DNA from 4 places in the Priestia sp. RMT2NF4 genome. Region 4 is predicted to be linked to each of the others. Evidence: riboswitches for the same ligand, from Rfam matches in the RefSeq annotation. Region 4 holds a riboswitch; each other region holds the start of a gene.
What was found. A riboswitch is a leader RNA that binds a small molecule or an ion and turns the genes downstream of it on or off. The one in region 4 is predicted to bind cobalamin.
Positions count from the first base shown of each region.

Region 1: another riboswitch for cobalamin. It lies ahead of ACMX9J_RS17655 (ribonucleoside-diphosphate reductase subunit alpha); the one in region 4 lies ahead of ACMX9J_RS03960 ((2Fe-2S) ferredoxin domain-containing protein).
Region 2: another riboswitch for cobalamin. It lies ahead of nikA (nickel ABC transporter substrate-binding protein); the one in region 4 lies ahead of ACMX9J_RS03960 ((2Fe-2S) ferredoxin domain-containing protein).
Region 3: another riboswitch for cobalamin. It lies ahead of metE (5-methyltetrahydropteroyltriglutamate--homocysteine S-methyltransferase); the one in region 4 lies ahead of ACMX9J_RS03960 ((2Fe-2S) ferredoxin domain-containing protein).

Region 1 covers NZ_JBLQZO010000004.1:16,986-20,097, forward strand. The annotation lists gene menC (o-succinylbenzoate synthase) at 1-1,033, shown strand, start outside; cobalamin riboswitch at 1,312-1,498, shown strand; gene ACMX9J_RS17655 (ribonucleoside-diphosphate reductase subunit alpha) at 1,631-3,112, shown strand, end outside.
Region 2 covers NZ_JBLQZO010000008.1:33,712-36,823, reverse strand. The annotation lists gene ACMX9J_RS23670 (GNAT family N-acetyltransferase) at 1-177, opposite strand, end outside; gene nikA (nickel ABC transporter substrate-binding protein) at 247-1,788, opposite strand; cobalamin riboswitch at 1,933-2,123, opposite strand; gene ftsZ (cell division protein FtsZ) at 2,126-3,112, opposite strand, start outside.
Region 3 covers NZ_JBLQZO010000001.1:1,597,986-1,601,097, forward strand. The annotation lists gene metE (5-methyltetrahydropteroyltriglutamate--homocysteine S-methyltransferase) at 1-1,184, opposite strand, end outside; cobalamin riboswitch at 1,334-1,523, opposite strand; SAM riboswitch class I at 1,603-1,713, opposite strand; gene ACMX9J_RS08620 (hypothetical protein) at 1,794-2,045, opposite strand; gene ACMX9J_RS08625 (hypothetical protein) at 2,304-2,474, opposite strand; gene ACMX9J_RS08630 (metallophosphoesterase family protein) at 2,631-3,112, opposite strand, start outside.
Region 4 covers NZ_JBLQZO010000001.1:780,830-783,941, forward strand. The annotation lists gene cobJ (precorrin-3B C(17)-methyltransferase) at 1-1,095, opposite strand, end outside; gene ACMX9J_RS03960 ((2Fe-2S) ferredoxin domain-containing protein) at 1,109-1,489, opposite strand; cobalamin riboswitch at 1,590-1,770, opposite strand; cobalamin riboswitch at 1,888-2,067, opposite strand; gene ACMX9J_RS03965 (hypothetical protein) at 2,214-2,372, opposite strand; gene ACMX9J_RS03970 (M42 family metallopeptidase) at 2,725-3,112, opposite strand, start outside.

The DNA of each region.
Region 1 (3,112 bases), on a different contig from region 4:
TACGGTCCAGGATCGAGAATTGATTTTGCTTGAAGTAGAAGATGAAAAAGGATTTACAGGATGGGGAGAAGTCGTTGCTTTTTCATCTCCTTGGTATACGGAAGAAACGATTCAGACATGTTTTCATATGTTAGACGATTTTTTAATTCCTTCGCTTCTTCACCAGCAGCTTCAAAAACCAGAGGATGTTCAAAAGTTATTCAAACCTCTAAAGCGGAACAACATGGCTAAAGCAGCTTTGGACTGTGCTGTATGGGATTTGTATGCAAAGCGCCAAAATAAGCCCTTAGCTGAAGTAATTGGCGGAGTAAGGCCTGCTGTAGAAGCTGGAGTGGTAGTTGGCTTAAATGATATTTCCATCATGAAAGAACAAATAAAGACTTATATGAAAGATGGTTATAAGCGCTTTAAAGTGAAAATTAAGCCAGGCGCTGACTATGAGCTACTGAAACAAATTCGAGATGAATTTCCAAGCATTCCTCTTATGGCTGATGCCAATTCAGCCTATACGTTAAGCGATAGTGATTCATTGAAAAAACTAGATGAATTGAATTTAATGATGATCGAACAGCCGTTAAGTTCGGATGATATCCTTGATCATCGATTATTACAAAAGCAAATGAAGACGCCGATTTGCTTAGATGAAAGCATTGTGAGCTATGAAGATGCACGTCATGCAATCGAACAAAAAAGCTGCAAGATTATCAATGTGAAAATCGGTCGAGTTGGCGGAATGTCTGTAGCAAAAAAAATTCATGATTTATGCTCCCTACACGGTGTAAGGCTTTGGGTTGGCGGAATGTTAGAAGCCGGGATTTCACGAGCTCATAACATCGCCCTTGCCACACTGCCTTCTTTCACGATACCAGGTGACATTTCTGCGTCGTCTCGCTATTGGGAAAAAGATATTATTAAGCCCGAAGTAGAGGTAGAAGCCGGAGTAATAAAGGTGAAGGAAAAACCGGGGATCGGATACGATATTGATAAAAAGTTTATCAAAACAATCACAGCATTTGAAAAAGAATACAAATAATTAAAAACCGTTTTTTATGAAAAACGGTTTTTTTATTGATGTTGGCAATGTTTAGTAGAAAAATAGGACAAATTTTTTAAAAAGAGCACATTGTTCCATCAAGCGTGTCAAAACATGTTATGATGGAGTAGTTTGATGAAAAAAGTCGAAGGATTTTATCGTAAAAAACAAAATTATTTTTGAAAATAGGTTGATAGTTTTCTAAGTTGTCCTATATAATGTGTTTATAACATAACACAATATGTTGTTTGTTAAACAATAATAAAATACTATATTTTGTGTTTTCCAGTGAAAAAGGTGTCTGATAAAAAGACTTAAAAGGGAATTTGGTGAAAATCCAAAGCTGTCCCCGCAACTGTGAATGCTGATGAAATAAGGAGATCCACTGTGAGTAAACATCATGGGAAGGCCTTAAAGTAAAAAGAAGCATAAGTCAGGAGACCTGCCTTTTTTATGTCGTTTTATCTTCTTCGGGAGGTGAGAGGGTAGAGCGAGGATTGAGAAAAGACTTAGTGTCTTCTTCTATCTTCGTTCTATTCGCTCACCGAGGTACGGTGAGCGATTTTTTATTTTGAAGTGAAGAGAGGAGCCATATTTATGGTGAATACATTAAAGCCTACAATTCTACATGAATTAACTGCATATATTGAACGTTTAAAAAAAGAATTTACGCAGCTTGATTTTTCTTTGTATGAGGAAAAGGTTATTCAAACTGTTACAGTAAAGGAAAATATGACGGACGAAAAGGTTGCAAACGTACTAATTTTGGCAGCCCTAGAGCGTATTTCAATGGAAGAACCAGATTGGACGTACGTGGCGGCAGACGTCTACTTAAACGAACTATATCGAAAAGCAGCGGACAACCGAGGTTATGATAAAAAAGAGAAGTACGGTTCGTTTTATCAGCTTATTCAAGAACTAACAAAAATCGGCATTTATAATAAACAGCTATTAAAAACATATACAGAAGAAGAAATTAATGAAATTGCTTCAGTCATTATTCCTGAACGCGATCGTTTATTTACATACATTGGATTGCTGACATTAGCAGATCGCTATTTAGCGACATCACATGATAAGCGTGTATACGAATTACCGCAAGAACGTTTTCTTATCATTGCTATGACGCTGATGTCTCAAGAAAAGAAAGAAAATCGAACAGCATTAGTAAAAGAAGCGTACTGGGCGCTTTCTAGTCTATATATGACGGTTGCCACACCAACACTCTCAAACGCAGGAAAGAGCTACGGACAGCTATCTAGCTGCTTTATTGATACGATTGATGACAGCTTACGCGGTATTTATGATAGCAATACAGATTTGGCCACGCTTAGTAAAAATGGAGGCGGAATTGGTGTCTACCTCGGTCATATTAGAAGCCGAGGAAGTGATATAAAAGGTTTTAAAGGCGTATCATCAGGAACAATTCCATGGATGAAACAGCTAAATAATACGGCTGTAAGTGTCGATCAGCTAGGTCAACGACAAGGAGCTATTGCCGTATATTTAGACGTTTGGCATAAAGACATTTTTTCATTCTTAGACGCGCGTTTGAACAATGGTGATGAACGCCAGCGCACGCATGATTTATTCACTGGCGTATGTTTGCCAGATTTGTTTATGGAAAAAGTAGAAGCACGTGAAGACTGGCACTTATTCGATCCTCACGAAGTTCGTACGCTGATGGGCTACTCGTTAGAAGATTTTTATGATGAAGAAGAAGGCAGCGGTTCGTTCCGCACTCGTTACGCTGAGTGTGTAAACAATGAACAGCTTTCAAGAGAAACAGTGCCTGCTATTGAGATCTTCAAGCGCATTATGCTTTCGCAGCTTGAAACCGGAACTCCTTATATGTTCTATCGTGATACGGTTAACCGAGCTAATCAAAACCGACACGCGGGCATGATTTACTGCAGTAACTTATGTACAGAAATCACGCAAAACCAAAGTACAACGGTCGTAACAGAGGAAATTACGGAAGACGGAAAAATTATTATTACAAAGAATCCGGGCGATTTTGTTGTATGTAATCTTTCTTCTATTAACTTAGCGAGAGCCGTAACTGAAGATGTACTTGAA
Region 2 (3,112 bases), on a different contig from region 4:
AAAAAAAGCAGCGTCTTTCGCTTGAACGTAATGTTCATTAAAATGAAGCAAATCCACAGGAAGCTGATTTTTTTCCAGCATAGGAAATAGCTCATTCCGCATATTCATGACAAACTGAATCACTTCAGCATCCTTTTCTTTTACTTCTTTAATTTGATACATTTGTACTTCTTGCACGTTTACTGTCACATCCTTTTAGCGATCATTGTATACTTTTTCTTTTCTCTGCTTATGCTGCAATGTTAACTACGGCGTTACGTCTAAGTGCTGAGTCAGCATATAATACTCGCTTGGATTTGTTGTCCAGTTTTTCACTTTTTGATTATAAGCAACAACAATGTTTGGATGTACAATCGATGACGTCAGCATTTTTCTATTAATCAAAGCGGTTGCTTGTTTGGCTAACTGATCTCGTTTTGCGTCATCTACTGTTGAATTTAACTGTTCTATCATTTTTGTTAGCGTATCATCATTAATCCGGCTGGCATTTAAACCACCGCCGGGCAAATAGTTCGTACTTAAATAATAGCTGGCATCTCCTCTAGGTGCTGTGATAAGGCTGTACAATGCTAAATCCCAATCATCTTTTGCCATTACATATTCATCGCTATCTTCAACTAGGTGAATCTTAATAGTAATTCCTAACTCTTTGGCATTAGACTGTATAAGCTGAGCAATTAAAGGCAGTTCTGGCAAAGAACTGTATGTGACAAGAGAGAGCGATAGTGGCTTTCCATTTTTGATTGCTTTGTCATTTTTGATTTGATAGCCTGCTTTCTCTAAATATTTTTTAGCAGATGTCATACCTCTTTGCTCATTAGCAGTACTATCAGCAAAAGGAAATTGGGGTAAAAATGGACCTCCAGCCGCTGCCGCTTGATTGTTCATGATGCTGCTAACAATTTCTTTTCGGTTCAATAAGGTATCGATAGCTTTTCTTACATTTTCGTCTTTTAATGCGTCATTAGTTTGATTGTAAAGCAATAAATGGGTGCGCACACTAGGTACTCCACTTACTTTAAAAGACGGATCTGTTTGTAAAGTGCCCAAGCTTTCTAAAGGCGGGCGATAAATAATATCGGCTGTTCCAGATTGAAGAGCAGCAACTCGCGCATTAGCATCTTCGTTAAATCCAAAGATCGCACTTTTCAATTTCACTTTTCCACCCCAATAATTTTCATATCTTTCTAATTTTACTTGATTTCCTTGATCAAAAGACAAGACGCGAAATGGACCCGTACCAATGGGCTTCTTAGCTATATTAGAAGCATCAACATCTATAATAGCTGTATTTGGATGCACTAATTCAGAAGGAAATTTAGGCATTGTTTCTTTTAATGTAATTGTCAGCGCATGACTGTTCGCTTTCATTTCTTTAATATTTAAAGCGTTTTTCATCGCATAACTTTGGTCTATCGTTCTTTGAAGAGAAGACTTAACGGCATTTGCATCCAGCGCTTTTCCATTTTGAAACGTGATGTTCTTTCTTATCATAAATGTCCATGTAAGGCCGTTATCTTTCGTTTCCCACTTTTCAGCAAGCCAAGGCTTTATTTTTAAATCGTCGTTGATTTTAACAAGCGTCTCCCCTACTCCCCCACGAACTGCTGTATAATTATCGTCCGTATGAGGATCAAGCGTTGCAGATGTAAAATTAAATAAAAACGTCACACTTTTATCCGTTTTCTTTCTTTCTTTTATACTTACGCTCTCTTCATTAGGAGCGCAAGCAGTGAGGCAAAGTAACACGAGAAATATCATAGATACAAGTTTTTTATTATTTATCATTCATTTTTCCACCTTCTATTTTAATACACAAAAAAAAGCACTTCTAAAAAGAAGTGCTTGCCTTCACAACAAATTCAGATAAACGTATCCCTTGTTTATCGTATTTTTGATTCTGCCAAAACACCTCCCTATCCTCGTAGGTTATTGTGTGCTGCGATTTATGGCAGGTCTCCTGGCTTCAAGTCATTGCCTTATACCGCCTTCCCGTCTCTAAATAGACAGTGGCTTTTTGACATAAGGCTCCTTGTTACAGTGGCGGGACCGCTCCGGATTTTCACCGGATTCCCTTTTAAGGCAATTGAAAAACAATTGCCACCATAAAAGCTGGTTATTTAATTTAGTAGCGTGCTCTTGAAACTCTAGAAGTGGAAGCTGATGGTGAAATATCTTCATCATCAAATCCAGTGGCAATAACGGTTACCATCATTTCGTCCTTTAAATCTTCATTAATCACAGATCCAAAAATCATATTTAAGTCCTGATCAGAAGCGGACGTGACAATATCTGCTGCTTCCTGTACTTCGTAAAGACTCAGGCTGCTGCCGCTCGTAATGTTCAGCAGCACGCCTCTTGCTCCATCAATCGATGCATCTAGCAGCGGACTAGAAATCGCTTTTTTCGCTGCTTCAATTGCTCGATCTGATCCCGAAGCTCGTCCGATACCCATAAGCGCAAATCCTTGATTAGACATAATTGTTTTTACATCAGCAAAGTCAAGGTTAATCAGCCCCGGAACAGCGATTAAATCTGAAATACCTTGAATACCTTGGCGAAGAACATTATCTGCTTCACGGAATGCTTCAAGCATAGGTGTCTTTTTATCAACGATTTCAAGCAAGCGGTCGTTTGGAATGACAATAAGGGTATCTACCGATTCATTCATCGCAGTAATACCGCCTACTGCTTGCTTGGTACGTTTATTTCCTTCAAACTTGAAAGGGCGAGTAACTACTCCAATTGTTAAAGCATTTAGTTCACGGGCAATTTGGGCAATAACCGGAGCTGCTCCAGTACCAGTGCCTCCCCCCATGCCAGCTGTTACGAATACCATATCTGCGCCTTGCAGTACTTCTTGAATTTGCTCTCTGCTTTCTTCTGCAGCTTCTCTTCCTACTTCTGGATTAGCTCCTGCACCTAATCCTCGCGTTAATGCCGCACCAATCTGCATTTTCACATCTGCTTTAGATAAATTAAGCGCCTGAGCATCCGTATTAACGGCGATAAATTCTACCCCTTGTACACCATGTTCAATCATACGGTTAACGGTGTTATTTCCTCCACCGCCGACTCCAATTACTTTAATTCGCACTAATGGCGATACATC
Region 3 (3,112 bases), 820 kb from region 4:
TGATTTCGAAAAGATGATCCATTTAATGCTTGAATCGCCTGTTTGCTTACACTTATTTCTTTTTCAATTGCTTCTTTTCCTTGCTGCACCGCTTTTGTTAAAAGCGTGATTTCCTTTAGCTTTTCATCTGCAAAAGACAGCGCGTTTTTTAGAATTGGCTCAATGGTTTTTTCGCTTTTCACCGTGACAGGAACATGTAATAAACTTGATGAAGGCTGCAGAATCAAACGGTCTTTTGATACGGCTTCTTCAATTTCACTGATTGTTAAAAGCTGTTCGTCCAAGTTTTCACGCCAAATGTTTCGTCCGTCAATCACTCCTGCTGCCAGCACTTTATCAGTTGGAAACCCATATTTATTAAGCGCCGTGAGATTTTCGCCTCGGTCATGTACAAAATCCAATCCAATTCCGTGAACAGGAAGAGCAACTACTTCTTTATAGTAATCTACGCTGTCAAAATACGTCTGCAAAATGACTTTTACATTCGGTGCCGCTTTTTTCAAAGCTTTATAGACTTCTTTATACAGTGCCACCTCTTCTTTTGATAGCGTTGTAGCTAAAATCGGCTCATCTATTTGTACCCACTCGACCCCTTCTGCCTCCAGCTCCGCTAAGATTGTTGCATAAAGAGGAACAAACTGTTCAACTACTTTCTTAAACTCACTTTTTTTATATCCTTTTGACAGCTTCACAAATGTTACTGGACCTAAAATAACGGGCTTGCCTTTGATATTCAGCTTTTGCTTTGCTTCTTTGTAAAATTGAAGCGGACGATTTTCTACAAGGGCAGGCGTATATTCGTCAAGCTCGGGTACGATGTAGTGATAATTTGTGTTAAACCATTTTGTCATCGTAGAAGCTACCGCACCTTTTGTTCCTCGGGCGATGTCAAAATACGTTTCAAGGGATACCGGGCCTCCGTTATATTCAAAGCGCTTTGGCACCAAACCAAACATAGCGGCTGTATCTAACACGTGATCGTATAAGCTAAAATCGCCGACTGGAATTAATTCAATTCCTGCGTCACGCTGTTTTTTTAGATGTCCTAGACGAAGAGCTTCAATTTCCTGTAGAAAGATATCTTTCTCTAGCTTTCCTGCCCAAAACTGCTCAAGCGCTTTTTTCCATTCTCGTTTTTCACCAATTCTTGGATAACCTACATTTGAACTTTTTACACTGCTCATTTTTTCCACTCCCTGTATATTTTTTTATCGCTAAACTAAAAAATCTCTCTTTTCGAAATGAAAAGAGAGATGATACGCATACTTAACTAAAGTTGAGATAGCCTGTTTTTCTCAACACGTATTCCTCACTCCTCTCTATATCCCGTAGAGCTTAAGTGCATACAACAGGCAGGTCTCCTGACTTAGGTTCATCGCTTCCTATCCCTTCCCATTTCAACATGAAACAGTGGTTAATAAGTTGCTCCCCATTACAGTGGCGGGACCGCGCCGGCTTTTCACCGGTCTTCCCTTTTAAGCTGCGTACATTCGTTACACAGCACCTGATGCATTTCTATGAAATTGTTCATTCAAAACACCTTCACATAAAATAAAAAGCCTCTCTATTATGAATAGAGAGGCATAGTATCTATGAAATCCTCTCTTATTTTTCAAAGCTGTACGCTTTGCAGGATGTAGCACCTTTTTAACAAGATTGTTAAATGGTTGCCGGGCTTCACAGGGCCAGTCCCTCCGCCTCTCTCAATAAGAGTTTTAATTGTTTATAATATTTTGAATGTAGAGTCATCTTAACACCTTACATTTATGTTGTCAAAAGAAATTTCAAAAAAATTAGTTTTCAGGAGGCGTTGACGCTAATTTTTGCCTTAATAATTTGTAATCATCTTTTCGATGTGTTTCGATCAAGTCTTTTGCTCCTTGATGATACCCTGAAGAATAAATGTACTCTACCGCCGTTTCGATAAGCATTCTCTTTTCTTCCGCACATTCTCGGTCCATTAGGGGGAACAGTCTACCTAAAAGGTCATTTAAATCTTCCTTAATAAAACGATTGAGTCCTTCTTGCATCTTTTCGTTTGCCATGATAGCTCCTCCATTTGCTGTGTATGTTCTAAGTTTCTATAAACAGGCATTTCACTGTGAATGTTAAGATAAAGTTAAGTCATTAAACAGTATATCAAGTGAATGTTTTTCTTCAATTACATATGTAATACAAATATATGACAAATATAGAGAATATATCATCATTCACTATCTATTATAACGCTTGGCTTAGCCTTCTGCTACAAGGTTTCGTACGGTTTTCCAAAAGAGGTTGAGACATAACGAAGTGAATCCAATCTAAAGGCAAATGGGATTCATGAGCTGAATCGCTTGTGACACCGCAGTTGATTTCCGTACAAGACTTCGCTTTCCGCGGGCGGTCGCTGAGCCTCCTCGTCGCATAAGCTCCTGTGGGGTCTCACCTGTTCCGCTTTTCCCGCAGGAGTCTTCGTCTTGTCCTCCAATCACCTGCTAGAAAGACCTATACACATGAAATCTACGTTTACCCTAATAAAAAAATGAACCACTAATCAAGATGCTTGATTAGTGGTTCATTTTTCATTTCGCCTAAAACCCTTTTTTCCCAGCCTCTTTTTTTGAACCTAGCTTTCTACTTTCTTGTTTTTACAAACAACTTCTTCGAGGTCGTCCAAAATCCTTCCAAAGAAGAGGTCCTAAAATGTCGTACCGGCTAACAAAAAACTCCGTAAAATTATAATTATTTAAAATTAAAGGCGGTTCAAAATCAAGGGGAGCACCCGCGCCTCCTGATAATACAAAATCAGTACCTCTTCCAAGCGTAAACGACCCGTTTCTGTTTTTTCTAATAAACTGCTCGTCATACGCATGCACGTGGCTGACTAACACTTTTTTCACGCGATGTTCTTGAATTAAATCAAAAAATTCTTGACTTTGAGGAGTCGTTACAGGAAAACCTCCCAGGTCTGACCACCGGCCAATATTTGGCTGCGCATGCATGGCTACAACGGTATTACGAGGAGCATCCTCTAGCTGCTGCTCTAAATAATTCAGCTCTCTATCTGTAAATCCATATATTTTATTCTTGGGACTGATGATATTATTTAATGCGATGCACCGGAAGTTAA
Region 4 (3,112 bases):
ATGGTCAGGCGTATACTCCATCGTACCTTTTTCACCAACAACTTCTGCTAGTGTTGTCATTTGAACGGGCGTAAACTTCTTATTTGCAAGCCCTGGACTAACTGCCACTTCAAAAATAGACTCAATTGGCTGGTGTACGACCGGTGAAGTAGTTTCACCTAAAATTGCTTGAAGCGCTTCTTCTGCCAGAGCTCGTGAAGCCGCTTTTTCTTCTTTTGTATTCTGAACATCTTCAATAGCTGAAGCCGTTTGCTTTACAGTCTCCTCTTGATCAAGAGCCCATGGTTCTGCTTCTTTTCGAAGTCGCTGATGCGGTCTTAGCGGCTGCTCTGTTTGGTTGAGGGTATATTTCCGCTGATACCCGCGCGGTGTAATCATTAAGTCATCGTAAAAGAACGTAGATGAATTTCCGACAACAACGGTAGTCAGCATGCCTATTTCATGATTTAACATGTCTTTTAAATTGGTCATTACCACTTCTTCGCGGTCACGATAAGCGCTTTTCACAAGACCAACAGGCGTATCGGGGGAACGGTATTTTAATAAAATCCTTTGCGCTTCCACAATTTGTCTTGTGCGTCTTCCGCTTTTCGGATTATAAAAAGCTACTACAAAATCTGCTTGTGCAGCTGCTTCGATTCGTTTTTCGATTAACTCCCAAGGCGTAAGGTGGTCACTTAAACTAATCGTACAGGCATCATGCATCACGGGCGCCCCAAGGAGGGATGCGCATGAATTAATAGCCGAAATGCCAGGAATCACTTCCAGCTCTACGCCCGTTTCTTTTTTCCATCCTTTTTCAATCAACACTTCATACACAAGGCCGGCCATTCCGTATACTCCTGCATCTCCGCTTGAAATGACCGCCACGGTTTTTCCCGCTTCAGCTTGCTTTACGGCTTCTTGTGCACGGCTTACTTCTTCGGTCATTCCTGTACTAATAATTTGCTGATTCGTTAATAGTCCTTGAATTAATTCCACATAGGTTTTATAACCAATGATCATATCACTTTCTTGAATGGCTTCTCTTGCTCGCTGTGTAATATGTTCAAAGCTTCCTGGGCCGAATCCAATAACTAACAGTTTACCTTTCATGCTAGCTCCTCCTTTATGCGTTACTTTTTACTTTGTCAATTCCTTCTATGGAGTCACTCTTTTCCGGAGAAACAAAACCGTTTTGATCATATTCATAAATAAGTGATTCCTTTATGCTGCAGCCTCCTGCTAAATGTTCTTCAACAATTCGATGAGCTACGTTTTCAGTGACCTGCTTGTACCAATCTCCTGAAGGGTACACGATAGCTACAGGAGCATCTTTGCATCTTCCGTTACAGCGCGTACGGGTTGTGTGAACCGCTTCATCTAGATTCAGTTCAGTCACTTTATTTCGAATAGCTTGCGTGGCTTCTTCTCCACCTTTTCTCATACAGCTGCTTCCATTACAAATCAATACGTGATGTTTTGTTCCATTTAAGTTCCACGTCGTCACACTTATTCGCTCCTTTACTAAAAAAACGCCTCTATCAATGATAGAGGCGCAGAAAAATTCAAACTAAGTTTTTGCACTTCCACCTATATCCCGTAGGGTAAGCTTCGCATTAGAAAAAGGCTGGTTTCCTGACTTCGATTCATCACCTGATTGCGCCTTCCCGAATACAGTGGCATATGCAATCAGCTCCTCTTCACAGTGGCGGGTACCGCGCTGGCTTCACACCAGACTTCCCATTTAACGCAATGTGAACATTGCGCACCTTTTTTGCACGATATGTAGTTTTGTGCTACGAGAAAAACCCGCTTCGCTAATATGCGAGCGGGTAAAACGTCAGAATAAAAGTGTACACGAATGCCACTTTAAGCCAACGTTTCCCTTCCCGCTCCCCGGAGAAATAGAAACTTCACAATAAAGACAGGTCTCCTGACTTGTGTATCATTCTACTTGAGAACCTTCCCGTGATTTTTCCACAGTGGTTATACTCGTTCGTCCACACTTACAGTTGCGGGGGCAGTACTGGTCTTTCACCAGTTTCCCTATTAAGCCTTCTTGGCATCTTTACTGTTGCTGTTTGATATATATGAACCTTTTAAACTATCAGAATAATAGAAGTAACTACCATATCATAGCGTACATTTTTTTTTATTTCAACTCTATTCTTTTCGTAAGATACAAGAAGCTATAAAAAAACAAGAGCATAAAGTCAGCTCTTGTTTTTTCATTATATAGCTACTAATGTTAAATGAGGATCATTATAATACACGACTTCTGAAAGAACTTTACAGCCATTTGTTTTTGCAAAAGCTTCTCTCGCCTGCGTTTCAGTTTCAAATTCAAACATTTTCATTTCTTTTCCAGCATATACCGTCAGTACCCACATGAAAAGATTCGCCTCCGATTATTGTAGTGATCGCTATATCCACATTATGACGAAACCATATCCTTTTGAAAACCCATTCTACAAAACTTGTCACAAGAAACTTTTAAAAATTTAAAAACATTTTAACTTCTGTAAATGAACAAAATGTACAAAAGGTTTAAGCCGTATTATACCTCTTTAAAAAAGGTGCTTTTTTTACCAACTGTTGCTTCACCAGTAAAAAAATATATAGTATTTATTAAAAAAAGAAGCCGGACAGCCGGCTTCTTTTTTAGGAAAGGAAAGTACAGACATCACTGTCCCGTCCTGCTCTTTGTTTTGCATAAAAATACACTAATTAAATATTCCTTTCTTAAAGCAGAACCATGTTCGATTGCACATAGTGGTAAAGAAGCTTGTACGTATGGTTCAATGAATCTTGATGCGTTCTCTCAAACGCATGAGAAGAATCAATTCCTGGACCAATTAAGCCGTGTACGATGTCATGCCCGGCACGAATAGCAGCAGAAGCATCTGATCCGTAAAACGGATAAATATCTAATTTGTACTGAATATCATGCTGCTTAGCTAGCTCCACCAAATGCTTTCTCAAACCGTAATGATATGGGCCGCTTGAATCTTTTACACAAATAGACACGGTGTATTCATCAGTAGATTGTCCATCTCCCATGGCACCCATATCAACCGCTAAGTATTCTACCGTTTGAGGCGTAATGTTCGAATTTCCTCCGTATCCAATT